2 regions of the Aerococcus sp. Group 2 genome follow, and region 2 is predicted to be linked to the other one. Evidence: predicted binding sites of a transcription regulator. Region 2 holds the regulator's gene; the other holds the start of a gene.

Region 1 (7,473 bases), on a different contig from region 2:
AGTTAATCACCGCCAACTGACTTTGGTCAAAAAGCTTTAACTTACTCATGAAGTAATCTTCGAAATTGGGATGCTCGCTTGGTGAAATATGGTCCGTGGAAATATTCAGAAAAGCTCCGACTTCAAAGGGAACTTCTGCTACCCGGTGATACTTGAGAGCCTGACTGGAGACTTCCATAGTCATAAAGTCGATTGCTGACTCGCGGACATGGTTAAAGCGATAGAAAAGTTCAAGGGACTCGGGCGTGGTTAAGTGGGATTCTCCTTGGTCAACTCCATCATAATAACTTGAGGAAGACAGATAGGCAGTTGGCTCCTTGCCTAAGCTTTTCTGATACAAATCAAGAATCTTAGTTAAATAGAAGGTAGTCGTTGTCTTCCCCTTAGTTCCCGTAATCCCAGTTAGGTGAAAGGCTTGGTAAGGGGCTTGGTAAAAGAAATCCGCAATAATGGGCATGGCTAAACGGATATCTTCCACTTGTATCAGGGGGAGATCCAGGCCATAGTCCTGCTCACTCACATAGGCAATGGCTCCTAAAGCTTGGGCTTGTTCTAAATAAGCAGGCTTAAAGTGAGCTCCCTTGCAGAAGAATAAGGTTCCTTCAGAAACCGCTTTGGAATTGTAACTTAAGTTTTGGACTGACGCCTGGCTCGTTAGCAGCGGACTCTTTAATTGCCCTCGTTCATCAAGTAGGCGACATATCTCCCTTAATGTCTTTTTCATAATTGCCTCACTTTCTCTTCTGAATTTTCATTATACACTAAGTCAACTTTGTTTAACAAGATCAGGCCAATGTCCAGCTATAGAAAAAGCCTGGACAATCTCCAGGCTGTTTGTTAGTCAAATTATTGAATGAGGTCATAAATCTCCATAGCGGCTAGGTCGATATCATCAAATTGAAAAGTTTGATCTACCCCATGCTCGATTAATAGAAAGCTTTCACTTTCACGATCATAGCGCACCATGCATCGTTCCTCGCCCTCTTTTTCAAATCGTCTCACTTCAATATCTGATCCCTCTTCAAGCATGGCCTCAAGTCGAGAAATAATCGCTTTTAGTTGTGAAGCTTGCATTTTCTGTCCCCTTTCATTACTCTTGTTTCATTTTAACAAAAAGTCATGAAATGAAAAGGAAAAATTATTGAAAGGGCCAGATATTTTCAGAAATTTTCTCAAAAAAGCTAGTATCATCATCTTCCATCTGACTTTCTTGCTTTCTTATTAAAGAAGTATACAAGGCATAGACCCGTTCATAGAAAGTCTGGGCAGAAATTTCCTGCTCTAAACGTTTAAAGGCTTGGCAATTCTCAGAAGCTGATCCTGCTAAGGAAAGTACTGCCTGGCTGAACTGGTCAACCTGGTCAAGTAATTTACCAATCGGAGCTGTCCGGTTTAAGTTGAGTAAGTAATCGTTCTTCATAGCTACGATTGGTAGGTGATTGGCAATGGCCTCAATAAAGGTGATTCCCTGGGTCTCAGTCACGGATAAATTCACATAGATATCAGCGATTTGATAATAGCCGTTAATTTCTTCATGGGGAACCATCCCAGTAAAAATAACTGCATGACTTATCTTGAGTTCTTGGCTAAGGGCCATTAGGTGGTCTTTTTCCGGGCCGTCACCCACGATTAGCAAACGGGCCTGGGGCATGCGCTCTAGAAGATGGGACATCTGCTGAATTAAACTATCTAAATTCTTCTCTTGGGCAATTCGGTTAACCGTGATAAGAACCAGCTGGTCATCCGCAAGCCCCAGTTTCTGCTTTAATTGTTGGAGATCTATCTCTGCTAGCTGCTGTGAAAAACGGACGCCAGACGGTATGACTTCAATCGGACGCTCGACACCGTATTCCAATAAAACTTGACGGATCATCTGACTAGGAGCAATGACCGTATTGGCTAATTGACAAAAATAACGGGTATAGGACTTAACCGCCGCCTTAGGCACTAAGTGACCATTTAAGATATAATGCAGGTAATTTTCATACCAGGTGTGATAAGTATGCACAATTGGTAAACGCAAGCGGTGGGCCACCATGACACCAAAAATTCCCATGGTAAACTCGGTATGGGTATGGATGATATCTAAGTCTAATTCTTTGGCCTTCTTATAAATCGGTCGCAAAGTTGTCACCGCCACCCGACGTTCTTTAAAAAAGAGAAAGGGAATGGATTCGTACCTAAATATTCCTTCTTCCGCTTGATCCTTTTTCACCTTAGGATCTGTCGTGGTGAAAATATAAACTTGGTGGCCGGCCTTGGTCAATTCTTCTTTTAAGGTCTGAATTGAGCTAGCCACTCCACTAGTTTGTGGAAAATAAGTATCCGTAAAAAAGCCGATCTTCATTTTCCTCTCCCCTCATTATCATCTACTATTAAGCTGTGCAAAGTACTTTTATTTTAGCACAGGTCAGAGTGAATACCAATCCAAGAAAAAAGTGCTGGTATGATTGAATCACTCTCCTTCACTGAAGGCAGTATTCATTACCAGCACTTAATCAGTTTATTCTTTTTAGTCTAACTTAGAGACATAGTCATGAACCATTTCGGCCACTTCTTCTGAACTGGTCTTTTCATTCATGGCTTTGTGAGCTAATTCTTCACATTCCTTAGAATCTAAGCGAGCCATTAAGGAACGCGATTTAAGAATTGAAGTTGCGCTCATAGAGAATTCATCTAAGCCCATACCAACAAGTAGTGGGATAGCAGTTTGGTCACCAGCTACTTCCCCACACATACCAGTCCATTTACCTTCTTTGTGACTAGCTTGAATCACATAGTTAATCAGACGTAACACGGCTGGGTTATAGGGTTGGTAGAGGTAAGAGATATTATTATTCATCCGGTCAGCAGCCATGGTGTATTGGATCAAGTCGTTGGTTCCAATACTAAAGAAGTCAACTTCCTTGGCAAATTGATCAGCTAAAACAGCAGCTGCTGGAATTTCAATCATAATCCCCACTTGAATATTGTCAGCGACTTCAACGCCCTCGTCAATTAATTTTTGACGTTCTTCCTCATATAGGGCTTTAGCTTGACGCCATTCTTCTAAAGTGGCTACCATTGGGAACATAATGCTTAATTTCCCATAAGCGGAAGCACGTAGAAGTGCCCGTAATTGGGTCCGGAACATATCCGTTTCTCTTAAGCAAATCCGGATAGCACGGTAACCCAAGAAAGGATTTAGCTCTTCAGGTAAGGGTAAATAAGGGAGTTCCTTATCCCCACCAATATCCATAGTCCGAATAACCACATTCTTACCATTAAGAGATTCTAAAACTTCCTTATAAGCTTCAAATTGTTCTTCTTCAGTTGGGAAGTGGTCTGAATCCATATAGAGGAACTCAGTCCGATAAAGTCCCACACCTTCGGCCCCATTTTCATGGACACCGGTTAAGTCCTTAGGTGAACCGATATTGGCAACAATTTCAAATTGTTTGCCATCTTTGGTTAGAGAGTCGGCATCTTTAAGGCTTTCCCATTCAAGTTTTTGTTTTTGATAAGCCTTAGCTTTGTCCTTATAGCTATCAACAGTGGCTTGGTCTGGGTTAATTAAAACTTCTCCTTCAAAACCGTCGACAATGACTAAGTCACCATCACTAACCGCTTCAGAAGCAGAAGTAGTCCCAACAACAGCGGCAACTTCTAAGCTACGAGCCATAATTGCCGAGTGGGATGTCCGTCCACCAATATCAGTAACAAATCCTTTAACATATTTGTTTAATTGTGCGGTATCACTCGGAGTCAAATCAGGAGCAATAACAATTGCATCCTCATCAATTAAACTCAAGTTAGGAATTTTGGCGCCGATTAAATGTGCGATGAGGCGGTCGGTAACATCTTTAATATCCGCTGCACGTTCTTGCATATATGGGTTATCTTCCATGGCTTTAAAGATAGCAATAAAGCCATCAGCAGTTTGGCGTACAGCAGTTTGAGCATCAAGATTTTCATCTTTGATTTTTTGTTGGTAAGTCGCAATCATTTCTGGGTCATCTAGCATTTGTAAATGCGCATCAAAAACGCCTGCTTCTTCTTCAGATAGACGATCTTGCGCAATCACTTTAATCTTAGCGATCTCAATGCGACTATCGTCAATAGCCTTAGTTAAGCGGTCAATTTCCGCATCAGCATCTTCTACTTTTCCTTCTTCAAAGGATAAGTCAGGTTGTTCCAAAAGAAAGGCCTTAGCAATGGCATAACCATCACTAGCCCCAATTCCTTTCAACTTTTCCATGTTATTCTGACAACCCTTCACTTTTCATGGTTTCTTGGATAGCTGCCATTGCTTCTTCTTCATCTTCGCCTTCAACAGAAATGGTTACATCTGCACCTTGGCCTACTCCTAAGGACATTACACCCATGATGGATTTCAAGTTAACAGATTTACCTTTATATTCTAAGTTAATATCAGATTTAAATTTGCTTGCAGTTTGCACAAGTAAGGTTGCTGGACGAGCATGGATACCAGTTTCTGCAGTAATATTAAAGTCTTGAGTTTTCATTATTATAATCTCCTTTTTTTAAATCTACATAATTTGACGACTTTCCCAACTATCGCTTAAAAGAAAAGAAAACCGTTACATTAATAATGTACCATTTTTTAAGCATGGTGACAACTACTTAATTAAATTCTCCTTGGCTTTAGCATGGGAAAACAAGCTTTATGACTTGAATGTCAAACATGGTCAATGTATAATAACTATTGAAGGTCAATGTTTATCAAAAAGGTATTTTTACAATATATGTATATTAAAAATATTGGCCAATTTCTTAAGAAAGGAGCGTGGCACTATTGAAATGCCAACGTTGTAACCAACGCGAAGCTGCCATTCACATGTATGCGAATATTAACGGTCAAAGGCAGGCAATTAACCTTTGCCAACCCTGTTATGCAGAGATAATTCGCAACCAATCTCAAACTGGGAAAAGCAATAATGACAATAATTCATGGGGAAACCTCTATGAGCTACTCAGACAAATGCAAGATAAAGGCCCCCATAATGCTAACGGCCAAGAGCCTCCACGCCATCCTAATGATGGCCAAGGAAATAGCTTGTTGGCTAATTATGGAACCAACATGACTGAATTGGCTCGGCAAGGCAAGTACGACCCGGTAATTGGCCGTGACCAAGAAATAAATCGGGTAATCGAAATTCTCAACCGTCGAACCAAAAATAATCCTGTCCTCATCGGAGAAGCTGGTGTAGGTAAGACGGCAGTTGTGGAAGGTTTAGCCCAAAAAATAGTGGCTAAAGAAGTTCCTGAAAAGCTACAAAACAAGGAAGTTATTAGTTTAGATGTGGCTTCCTTAGTCCAAGGTACTGGCGTTCGGGGCCAATTTGAAGAAAAAATGCAAGCCCTGATTAAAGAAGTCAGCTCCAATCAATCAATCATTCTATTTATTGACGAAATCCATGAAATTGTGGGGGCAGGAACAGCCGATAATTCATCAATGGATGCTGGCAACATCTTAAAACCTGCCCTTGCCCGGGGCGAAATGCAATTAGTCGGAGCAACAACCTTAAATGAATTCCGTCGTATCGAAAAAGATGGCGCTCTGGCCCGCCGCTTACAACCGGTTCAAGTGGATGAGCCTTCGGTGGGAGAAGCCATCACTATTATCAAGGGCCTAGCCGACCAATACCAAAAATTCCACCATGTTCACTTTACTGACCAAGCCTTAGAAGCAACGGTTACCCTGTCTAATCGTTATATCCAAGACCGGCAATTACCTGATAAGGCCATCGACCTACTTGATGAAGCGGGCTCCAAGAAAAACTTAACCATTCCCTTCTTGGATAAGGAGGCCTTAGAAGATCAGATTCAAGAATTAGAAAAATTAAAGGAAATGGCTACCGATGCTGAAGACTATGAGAAGGCGGCCTATTACCGCGACCAATTAAAGAAATATAAGGATATGGCCGCTAATAATGAAGCTGTTGTTGAACAAGTCCCAACGATCACCGTCGAAGACATCGAAGAATTAGTGGAAGCTAAAACCGGTATCCCCGTTGGCCAGTTACAAGACCAAGAACAAAGCAATTTATTGCAACTTGAGGAAGAACTCAAGGAGACAATTATCGGCCAAGATCCTGCTGTCGAAAAAGTATCAGCAGCAATCCGCCGTAACCGTGTGGGCTTCCACCCAGGTAATAAACCCATTGCTTCCTTCCTATTTGTGGGGCCAACAGGTGTCGGCAAGACAGAATTAGCCCGTCAGCTTGCTAAACAACTCTTTGGTAGTCAAGAAGCAATGATCCGCTTTGACATGTCTGAATACATGGAAAAACACAGTGTCTCTAAGATGATCGGTTCACCACCCGGCTATGTCGGCTATGACGAAGCTGGCCAATTAACTGAGCAAGTCAGACGGCAACCTTATTCTCTCATTCTCTTAGATGAAGTGGAAAAGGCCCACCCTGATGTCCTCAACCTCTTCCTACAAATCATGGAAGACGGTCGACTTACCGATGCACAAGGTCGGACGGTTTCCTTTAAAGATACCCTTATCATCATGACTTCCAATGCCGGAACGGGTAACGTCGAAGCTAGCGTCGGTTTTGCCGCTAGTCAACAAGGAAAAAACCAATCTGTCTTGAACCAATTGGATAATTACTTTAAACCTGAATTCATGAACCGCTTTGACGGCATCATCGAATTCCAACCGCTGACCAAGGAAGAATTAATTCAAATTGTCGACCACATGCTCACCAGCATGAACAAATTACTCAAGGGACAAAAAATCAGCATTGCCATTGACGACCAAGTGAAAGAAGCTATTGTTGAACTAGGCTATGACCCCAAACTGGGTGCCCGCCCATTAAGACGGGTCATCCAAGAACAAATCGAAAACCAAGTCGCGGACCTATACTTAAAAGATCCAAACATTAGCTATGTCCACTTTACCGTCGATGATTCTGGCGACATTGTCATTAATGAAAGTGAAAACAGCCAAGCTCTTGAAGAAACAGAAGTTGATTAATCAAATAAATCATTTTTAAAAGGAGTTGGGGTAAATCCCAACTCCTTTTTGCCTGCCTAATGAATAGGATATTTTTTTAAGTGCTAATCCATCAAAGATTTATACCATTTAGCCGCGTGAATAATTAGGAGCTTCCTTAGTGATTTGAACGTCATGAGGATGGGATTCCACTAGGCCAGCCGAACTGATGCGGACAAATTGACCATTTTGGCGTAAGTCTTCCACATTGTGAGCACCGCAATAGCCCATACCTGACCGTAATCCACCCACCATTTGATAAACGATAGCACTAACAGGCCCTTTATAGGAAACTCGGCCTTCGATACCTTCGGGCACCAATTTATTGGCTTCATTAACTTCACCTTGGAAGTAACGGTCGGCTGATCCTTTTTTCATGGCAGCCATACTCCCCATGCCACGGTAAGTCTTAAAGCGTCTGCCTTGATAAATTTCCATTTCACCAGGGGCTTCATCAGTACCCGCTAACA
Region 2 (10,084 bases):
TAGAAAAAGATTATAGTCAAGTCAAAGGCCAGCCAGATCAAGGGGAAAAAGGCCAGGGGGTCTTTTAGCGACCGCTGCTTCAGCCAAGCGGAGATTAAAAGATAGACCAAGGCCAGTCCGGAAGCCAGGCAGATAAAAAGTGAATAGCTTAGAGGAGGAAAGAAAAGGGCCAGGCTGAGGAAGATTTTAACATCAGCTCCTCCTAGACTTCCTGGCAATAAATAAACCACCAGGCTTAAGACCAGCCCACAGGCCAGCAGATGGACCAAGAGACTGGGATAGTGACTAGGCGGAGTATAGAGGCCGTGGTAAGCAAGCAGGCTCAAGAAAAAGAGCACTTGAAAACGATCTGGCACCCACATTTCCTCCAGGTCAGTCATGGCCATAATAAAGAGGAGACTATGGAGAGTGACTAGGTAAGCCGCTTGACTAGCGGAAAAACGGGCGAAGATGAAAACACTCAAGAGGGCAAAAAGCCCTTCAAATAGGGGATAGGTCCAGGCGATAGGACGCTGACAGTGGAAGCATCGTCCTCTTGACAAAAAATAACCGGCCAGGGGAATAAGGGCTAAAGCTGACAAAGTGACCTGACACTGGTCGCACTGAGACCTTGCCCAGAGAAAGGGAAGTTTTTTCAGGTAACGGTGGCTAAAGGCCATCAGACAAGAAGCTAGGGACACAAAAAAGAAAAAAGCTAAGCTAAGTCGCACAGTAAACACCTCCTAGCTTATTAGTCCGCAAAGGGGGAAAAAATTAGCTGACCAGGTAAATTTTTTATCAAATTCACTTGACGCTTATAAAGAATAGTGGTATTATTTAATAGTTGTCTGATAAAGACAGTGACCAAACGACAAAGGTTTAGGGAGAATTAGCTCAGCTGGGAGAGCGTCTGCCTTACAAGCAGAATGTCGGGGGTTCGAGCCCCTCATTCTCCATTATGATTCGTTAGCTCAGTTGGTAGAGCATCTGACTTTTAATCAGAGGGTCGGGAGTTCGAGCCTCCCACGGATCATTATTGTAAGCATACCTAGTATTGACTTACAAATGCGGAAGTAGTTCAGTGGTAGAACATCACCTTGCCAAGGTGAGGGTCGCGGGTTCGAATCCCGTCTTCCGCTTAGCCAAATGGCTTTGAATTAATTAATATGCCGGGGTGGCGGAACAGGCAGACGCACGGGACTTAAAATCCCGCGGTGGTTAAACACCGTACCGGTTCGATTCCGGTCCTCGGCATACCGTTTAAATGATCAAGCACCCATGGCTCAACTGGATAGAGTACCTGACTACGAATCAGGCGGTTGCAGGTTCGAATCCTGCTGGGTGCATTACCGGGAAATAGCTCAGCTTGGTAGAGCACTTGGTTTGGGACCAAGGGGTCGCAGGTTCGAATCCTGTTTTCCCGACTCGATGGAAAGCGTCAGTAAGGCGCTTTTTATTTTACTTAAAAAGTCTACGATGACGGGAAGTAGCTCAGCTTGGTAGAGCACTACGTTCGGGACGTAGGGGTCGTCGGTTCGAATCCGGTCTTCCCGATAAGTTGATAAGAACAAGCCTTCTAGCGGTCTTTGGATCGCTTTTTTTATTTTCTTAAGGAAATTGCTGGCACAATCCCTGAAACTTCTGGTAAAATCAATAAGATGTTATTTATTAAAGAAAAAAATAAATTTGTTAAATTTAACTTAATTTAGAAGGGCTTTTAATAGATTTTTAGACAGAATAGTGTATAGTAAGTGAGTGGGCACTCATTTATTAAAATGACTGCGAATGAAGCCCGGTTGACTTAGGGATGTTGGTCCTTGAACTCATTAGTGGACCAGCTGATAAAGGCAAACAAACTTTGGCTTAAAGCCAAGCTTTTGATGCTTGGGCTTTAAGAATGCTTGAGACAGAGCACCTTATCAGACTTAATAGACGAGGCTTAAGAAAATCTTGGGATAAGTCCACATAATAATTGGCAGGAAGTTTGGATAACTTCTGCCGATGATCCTTATCCCTTAAAGTCATTGAATGAGTTTTAACAAGTGAATGTGGATTGGAGTGTGTTTATGGAATTCGACTATCGAAAATTACGTGGCAGGATTATTGAGATTTATGGCTCGGTTAAGAATTTTTCCAAGGCAATGGAATTGTCAGAGCCGACTATGTCCATGAAATTAAATGGTGGTTTGTCTTTTAGTCAATCACAAATTTATAAGTCTTGCGAATTATTGGATATCGACCATGAAGAAATCGGCCGTTATTTCTTTACTCCTAAAGAAAATAAGGCAGAAACAAATGAAAATTAATTATTAAACGAAGAGAGGCTGGGACAAGGGTTCCAGCTTTTTTCTGTCTACAATTTTTAAACCAAAATCTCTTACAAGCCAGGGCAAGTGGTCAGCTTTTTTTCAAGGTGGTCCTTCCTCACATCCTTACCAAACCTGCTCCAAGCGCGAGGTGAGCTCCATTTCAGAAGTCTTCGCAAATCCTCTTTGAGGATTTACTGCAAACTTCTTCCAATTGCTGTAGCTGTTCGAAGCAAAGCGAGTTACAGATATAGTATGCGTAGCTCTCCCCTCTTTTTGCGCTTGTCGCACTCTATTCAAACCTGCTCGCTGACAAAAGTGAACTCCGCTTCAGAAATATTTGGCAATCCTTTTCAAGGATTACCGCATATTTCTTCCAGCGTTTCACTTTTTTATCGTCAGCTCGCACTCTCTCCAAACGTGCTCCAGTCACAGGACGAACGTCCGCTTCAAAAACTGGTAACGCTCAGTCTCACTGAGCTTTTCCCAGTTTTCTCCAGCGATTTCGTCCTTTGATGTGACTGTCACACTCTCGCCTTTTTGACTTTAAGGCGCTTTCATTCTTTGTTATACTTGCAGTGCAGATAGCCCGTGGGCTGAATAGACAAATGGAGGCGACCAGCATGGAATTGCGCTTAGAAAATATCGAAAAGAGCTTTCAAGATCAAGAAGTCCTCAAGGGGGCGACTTACAACTTTGAAGCGGGGCATATCTACGGACTCTTAGGCCGGAACGGGTCAGGGAAGACCACCCTCTTTCGCATCCTCTATGGAGACTTAGAAAGTGATGGTGGCCAAGCTCAATTAGTTGAGAATGGCCAAGAAAGAGCCATTGAGCCGGAAGACATCGGCATGGTCTTTGCCGAAAATTATTTACCTGATTTCCTCACGGGCTATGAATACATTAAATTCTACATGGATATCCATGCCCCCAAGGATGCTTATTCCGTCGATGATTACTTGGATCGCTTGGGCTTTAGTCAGGAGGACCGCCACCGGATTATCAAGGGTTACTCCAGTGGGATGAAGAGTAAGTTGGCCATTCTTTGCCTTTTGATTTCCAAACCTAAAATTATCCTCCTCGATGAACCCCTGACTGCTATTGACGTGATTTCCAGTTTAGAAATTAAGCGCCTGCTCCTTGATTTAGGTAAGGATCATATTATGATCATGTCCACCCACATGATCCAACTGGCCAAGGATATTTGTGATGATATTGTGCTTTTACACCAAGGCCAGTTGCGCCACTTTGAGAGCGCTCTGGAAGATGAGGACTTTGACCAGTCCCTCATTGAAGCCTTGACCGTGGAGGATGAGGGCCATGACTAACTATCAATTCTTACAGCGGCTCAAAGCCACCCGGTCATTTAATGTCTTCCTCTACTATCTCCAACGTCTTCCCCTGATCGGTAAGCATATTCCCAATCGTTGGTTTGAAGCCAAGCATGTCAAGAGTCTGACCACTTGGTTGGGCACAGTGGGGGAAGTTTTTAAGCAAATCTTTGGCAAGAGCTTTTATTTTGGGGCGATCTTTCTCCTCGGTTTTATTGGCGACCCTGGACAAGAAAATACTGTCCGTTTGCTGGCAATCTTCTGTTTCTCTTTAGTCTTAGCCACCTTTTGGGTCAAGTTAATTGACCCCAACCAAACCTTTGACCGGCTCTGTATCTATTACTTAAAGATGAACCCCAAACGCTATTACTTGAATATGACTTTTATGGAAGGTTTGAACTTTGTGATTTTTTACGGGCTAGCCGCGACGATCGCGCTAAAAGCCATGGGCCTCTCCCTTTTTAGTGGGATGAATATGACTCTCTTTTTCCTCGGCTTACGACTCTTAGCCCAAGCCCTCTACCTGAAGCTAGTCAATCCCAAGCACCAAGTCCCTAACCGGCCCTTTACGATCGTGATGATTGCTATGATTTTTGTTTCTGGGGGACTGTTTGTGGGCTTGTCGCTGATGGAAGAAGCTGCTACCTTCCACTTACCGATTAACTGGCTCTTCCATCCCCTTACGGCGGTCGCTGGAGTGGTCATGGCAGGGATCGGGGCTCATTGGCTAGCCAAATCTGACAAGTACCAGGCTCTGGCCCGGTCAAGCATCAACCATAACAGCATCCGAAACATTAACCAGGCCGTAACTAATGCCCAGTCCGCCAATGTCAAGGTGGAAGCAGAAGATATCAAAGTTCCTGCTACTTCCGACCACTATGACCACTTAAAGGGGATAACTTATATCAATGCTATCTTCTTTGACCGGCTGGGCCACCGCTTGAACAAGCAACGCCGGATTCTCTTTCTGATCGTTCTTGGCCTCTTTGCCTTAATCAGTGGAGGAATCTTTATTTACCAATTCTTCTTCCATGGTGACCTAGGGATTAGCCAGGCCGACTTAGAAGAGGCCTATCAGACCTACTTGGTGGTGATGGTGATCTATGCCTGCCTCTTTTTGAATATTGGCGAATCCTTTACCCGTTTTTGCTTTTTCAATATGGACCGCTACTTGATGCACAACAATTATTACCGCAATCCCGACCTTTTAGCTGAGGCTATGGTCATCCGCTTTAAACGCTGTTTCCGTTATAATTTTCCCACCTTGCTGGTCTTAATGTTAGGGTCTAGCCTGGTCTACTTCCAGTTAGGCGGGCAACGCTTACTGCCTTTGGGAATTTTACTGCTTAGCCAAGTAGTCGTGATGGTTTTCTTTACGGTTCACTATCTTTACTTGTATTACTGGCTCCAGCCTTTTACCGCTAACCTGGAGAGCAAGAGCCCCCTCTATAATTTGATTCGGGGCTTGAGTATTTTTATTCCCTACCTGCTCTTTATGAATGCTGAATCAATTGGACCACGGGTGATTTTAGGAATCTATCTCTTTATTATTGCCTATATTATTTTAGGTTATCTCTTGTTGAAGTTTATCGGTCCTAAGCGCTTTGTCTTGCGTTAGAGCCTTGACCTTGTTCCTGACTTGGGGCAGGGTCTTTTTTATTTGGGGGAGTTTTTCACTTTGCTGGCTTTAATTTTATAGGGATCTACTTTATTTAACGATTAATTAAATTTACTTAAAATCTTGGGACTACACGCGTAGTTAATGTTTGTGCTGGAAGAAAATGATGATATGATAGGGTATTATAAGGAGAGTGAAAACATGGAAACACTTTACAGGATTGTCGGTATCGAAAGCCAAAGCCAATATGATTGGCTGGCCCATCAAATCCAAGACCTTAACCAGGACAAGGGCTTTGCAATTGAATTGGACAAGGATATTGTCCGTTTGCACCGCCAGGAAGAATTACTTTACCTACGTCGCTTTTTAGCCTTTGAACAGTTTTCCCTGGTCGCCCTTGACCCAGCAGAGTTGGAATTAGATAAGGCCAAACAACTTCGTTTTAAGAATACCCAGGAAACGGCCAAGAAGATGCGCATAGTTCTCATCTTAAATGCCTTCTTTACGGTCTTTGAGGCCTTCTTTGGTTGGACCCTAAACAGTGCGGCCATCCTATCTGATGCGGTCCACGACTCGGGCGACGTTCTAGCCATTGCTATTGCCTGGTTCTTTGAAAAGATTTCTGACCGTGAAGCTGATAACCGCTATTCCTACGGTTACCGCCGCTTTTCTTTATTAGGGGGACTGATTACAGCAGTCTTTCTATTATTCGGATCGGCCTTTATTCTAATTACTTCGATTCCTAAGCTCTTTAATCCTGAACCGGTTCATGTGACGGGAATGTTCTGGGTAGCCATTTTCGCAGTGGTGGTAAATGGTTACTGCTCTTGGATGATGCATAAGGGTCAGTCAGCCAATGAACAATTACTCAACCTCCACCTCCTAGAAGATGTCCTCGGCTGGGTAGCCATCTTGATTCTTTCAGTGGTCTTACGCTTTACCAATTGGTATTTCCTTGACCCGCTCTTGTCGATTCTGACTGCGGTTTGGATTATCAGCCAAAGTTTCCCACGTTTTCTGAACATTTCTAAGATTTTCCTCCAAGCGGTTCCTGAAGGCATCGACCCCCAAGTCATTGGTCAACAAATCTTAGCCTTAGACGATGATATTGATGGTTTGTCCCACTTACATATCTGGTCAACTGATGGGGAACAACATATGGCCAGTGTCACCGTCCTAACTTGTCGCTTAACCGCTGATGAACAAGAAGACCTCAAACAAAAAATCCGCTCCTTAGTGGCAAAATATAATATAAATCATATAACCATAGACACCGTTTACGATCCTGACCACTTTATCCAAAGAGAAAGTAGCCAACATAACTAGGTCAAAGCCTGATGAGGTCGCTATTAGTGAATTAAATAGTTGACCTCATTCCTTTTTTTGCTTATTATTAAAGTATATTAGTCAAAGTTAGTCAATAATTAGTGAAGGAGGTGAGGACATGAGCAACCGGAATATGTCAGATATTATTGAAGCCTATCTCAAAGAGGTGCTTCAAGATACTGAACGGGTCGAAATCAGACGGAGTGAAATTGCTGACCGCTTTGAGTGCGTGCCTTCACAGATTAATTATGTGATTAATACGCGTTTTACCCCCAAGCAAGGCTATCAAGTCGAAAGTAAGCGGGGTGGCGGTGGCTATATCAGAATTATGAAATTGAATATTATCGACGATGCGGACTATATTGATAATATGATTAGCCTAGTAGGGAACGACATTTCCTTGCGCGATGCTGTATCGATTCTCACCAATTTGATGAAGAATGAACTGCTCAACGAGAGCGAGGCGGCCATCATGCACTCAGCCATTGACAAGCAAGTCATGTCTAATTTCAAATCCCCGGACCGTGTCCGCGCAGTCATACTTAGGAACATGCTAGAACATTTGAAATATCACTAATTACTCCGGTAATTAGAAAAGGAGACAACTATGAAAGACATCTATACTGAAAAAGCCAAGACCGCGATTGGATTTGCCAAAGAAGAAGCTGAATACTTCCGTCATCCAGCCATTGGTAGCGAGCATATGCTTTTGGGCTTATACCGCGAAAGTGAAGGTGTTGCTCATGCCGTTTTAAGCGATTACTTGCCAAGTTATGAGAGTCTTCGCGAAGAGATTGAATTTGTGACCGGCTATGGGACCAGCGATTCAGCCAAGAGTCAGGAAGACTATGTGCAGTTTTCACCACGCATGCAAGACGTCTTGAACCAAGCCAAAGACTTGGCCAAGTCTATGCAAGCTTCCTTAATTGGTACCGAGCACTTATTACTCGCCCTCATCAATGAGGAAACCCTAGCCAACCGCCTGCTGAAAAATCTCGATATAGATGTTAATCGTTTGCGCAGTGATGTCTATCAGATGCTGGGACAAAAAGAACCAGTTAGAAACCGGACCAAAAAGCCGCTGGGTAAGCAAAGCAAAAGCAAGACCCCAACCTTGGACAGTATTGCTAAGGACCTGACCCAAGCCGCTAAGGACGGCAAGCTGGACCCTGTGATCGGTCGCCAGCAAGAAATGCGGCGGCTCATGCAGGTCTTAAGCCGTCGGACCAAGAATAACCCGGTCCTGGTTGGTGAACCTGGGGTCGGTAAGACCGCCATTGTCGAAGCCTTAGCCATCCAAATGAGCCAACAGCAAGTCCCAGAAAACATGCTGGATAAACGACTCATGGTCTTAGATATCGGCTCTTTAGTTGCGGGGACCAAGTACCGCGGTGAATTTGAAGACCGCATGAAGCATTTAATTGAAGAAATTGAAGACCAAGGTAATATTATTCTCTTTATCGATGAAATCCATACCATTATAGGGGCTGGGGGAGCTGAAGGGGCCATTGATGCCTCAAACCTCCTAAAACCTGCCCTCAGCCGGGGACAGGTTCAACTGATCGGGGCTACTACCCTCAACGAATATCAAAAATACATCGAAAAAGATGCCGCCTTGGAAAGACGTTTTGCTAAGATTTTAGTTGAAGAACCTAGCCTAGCGGAGACGGAAGAAATCTTGAAAGGGATCCGGCCTGCTTATGAAAAACACCACCAAGTGGCTATCCCAGATGAGAGCATTACCACCTGTGTGCGTTTAAGCTCCCGTTACCTGTCAGATCGCTTCCTTCCTGACAAGGCCATTGATGTTATGGACGAAGCGGCAGCTACCAAGCGGCTGGACAATCCAGTAGCCAATAGTGGTCGCCGGAAAAAATACCAAATCGAACAGGAATTGAAACGCCTCAACCAAGAAAAAGAATACCATGTCCGTAACCAGGCCTTTCAAAAGGCGGCCGCGGTCCATGCCCAACAAGCGAACCTAGTCAGAGAACTTAGTCGCTTGGAAGCAGACGAAGGCGACCAGGACCATCAAGACAGCTACGACTTAAGTTTGACCAGTCAAGACGTGCAAAACTTGATTCATTCTTGGACCGGCATCCCTGTTCAAGAACTGAGTCAAAGTGACAATGAACGCTTGATCCACTTAGAAGACCGCCTCCATGACCGGGTCAAGGGCCAAGATGAAGCGGTCAATGCAGTGGCCCGGGCGATTAAACGCTCACGCAGTGGTTTGGGACAAAGAAACCGTCCCATCGGTTCCTTTATGTTCCTTGGCCCAACCGGGGTTGGGAAAACCGAATTGGCCAAGACCTTAGCCGAAACCCTCTTTGGTTCGGAAGAGGCCCTGATTCGTCTAGATATGTCCGAATACATGGAGAAATATTCTTCCAGCCGGATGATCGGTTCAGCACCAGGTTATATTGGCTATGAAGAAGGGGGACAATTGACTGAGAAGATCCGTCAACATCCTTACTCCATTGTCCTCTTTGATGAAATTGAAAAGGCCCATCCCGATGTCTTTGACCTCTTACTTCAAGTCCTTGATGACGGTTATATCACCGATAGTAAGGGTCGGATGGTGGACTTTAGAAATACGGTGGTCATCATGACCTCCAATATTGGGGCCACTGAATTACGGGATGAAAAACTGGTCGGTTTTGGTCAAGATAACCAACAAAAAGACTATCAAACCATGAAGAAGCGGATCTTGGAAGCCTTGAAGAAGACCTTCAGACCGGAGTTCCTTAACCGGGTGGATGAAGTGATTGTCTTCCATGCCCTAAGTCAAGACAACTTGAAGGATATTGTCCGCAAATTTACCGACCAAATTAGCCAACAAGTGGAAGAACAAGGCTTGACCTTGCGCTTTACCAATGGGGCCATTAAGCAATTGGCTAAGGACGGTTATGACCCAGAAATGGGCGCCCGGCCCGTTCGCCGCCTCATCCAACGGCAAATTGAAGATGCTCTGAGTGACCTCTTGATTGAAGGAAAGGTCCAAGCTGGGGACAGCCTTCAAGTAGGCAGCCGCCAAGGTACTTTCTACATCCGTACTAAACATGGCGACGGCAGTGAAAGCCAGGCTGACCTGGACAAAGTGGAGGAAAGCCTGTCCCTAGGATAGTCCAAAGAAGACTTTATATCGCTTTTAGTGTATGATAAAGACAAGCTAAAAAAAGAGGAGGGTTACTATGGACAAGACAACAAAATTAGTGTTAATTGGTTTAGGAACAGCTGCTGCGATTACAGCCGTTGTTGCCTTAGCAATGTATGAAGAAGACCAAAATCAAACCCTAAGCAAGGCTTGGGACGATGTTTCTAACAAGGCTCAAAAGCAAGGAAAACGTCTAGCAAAACAAGTTGATCAATTGGATTTACCTGAATGGGTAGAACGTTTTGCCTAAAGGCTCACCAGTTAGAGCCTTAAAGAGCTAAAAAGTGAATCCTTTACTTAAAGCGGTGATGACGCGGTCATCCCGCTTTTTTCTTGCGTTCTTTCATTTTACTCTTTATGAGCATAA

Evidence for each region. The regulator CtsR, encoded in region 2, represses protease genes until heat stress. The targets are predictions, from matches to a motif close to TTGGTCAAAAAAGGTCAAANA.
Region 1: JFU01_RS07230 (ATP-dependent Clp protease ATP-binding subunit) is a predicted target of CtsR. The motif match lies at 4,675-4,695, and genes of this name have one in related genera.

Annotation. Positions count from the first base shown of each region.
Region 1 covers NZ_CAJHPA010000005.1:47,357-54,829, reverse strand. Annotated here, with positions in the region: gene JFU01_RS07255 (Mur ligase family protein) at 1-724, opposite strand, end outside; gene JFU01_RS07250 (YkuJ family protein) at 847-1,074, opposite strand; gene JFU01_RS07245 (glycosyltransferase) at 1,139-2,347, opposite strand; gene ptsP (phosphoenolpyruvate--protein phosphotransferase) at 2,513-4,237, opposite strand; gene JFU01_RS07235 (phosphocarrier protein HPr) at 4,239-4,505, opposite strand; gene JFU01_RS07230 (ATP-dependent Clp protease ATP-binding subunit) at 4,796-6,985, shown strand; gene guaB (IMP dehydrogenase) at 7,094-7,473, opposite strand, start outside.
Region 2 covers NZ_CAJHPA010000007.1:39,660-49,743, reverse strand. Annotated here, with positions in the region: gene JFU01_RS08560 (prepilin peptidase) at 1-710, opposite strand, end outside; tRNA gene JFU01_RS08555 (tRNA-Val) at 863-935, shown strand; tRNA gene JFU01_RS08550 (tRNA-Lys) at 940-1,012, shown strand; tRNA gene JFU01_RS08545 (tRNA-Gly) at 1,047-1,118, shown strand; tRNA gene JFU01_RS08540 (tRNA-Leu) at 1,148-1,233, shown strand; tRNA gene JFU01_RS08535 (tRNA-Arg) at 1,252-1,325, shown strand; tRNA gene JFU01_RS08530 (tRNA-Pro) at 1,330-1,403, shown strand; tRNA gene JFU01_RS08525 (tRNA-Pro) at 1,460-1,533, shown strand; gene JFU01_RS08520 (DUF739 family protein) at 2,046-2,285, shown strand; gene JFU01_RS08515 (ABC transporter ATP-binding protein) at 2,909-3,613, shown strand; gene JFU01_RS08510 (hypothetical protein) at 3,606-5,234, shown strand; gene JFU01_RS08505 (cation diffusion facilitator family transporter) at 5,436-6,560, shown strand; gene JFU01_RS08500 (CtsR family transcriptional regulator) at 6,679-7,137, shown strand; gene JFU01_RS08495 (ATP-dependent Clp protease ATP-binding subunit) at 7,168-9,687, shown strand; gene JFU01_RS08490 (hypothetical protein) at 9,755-9,967, shown strand.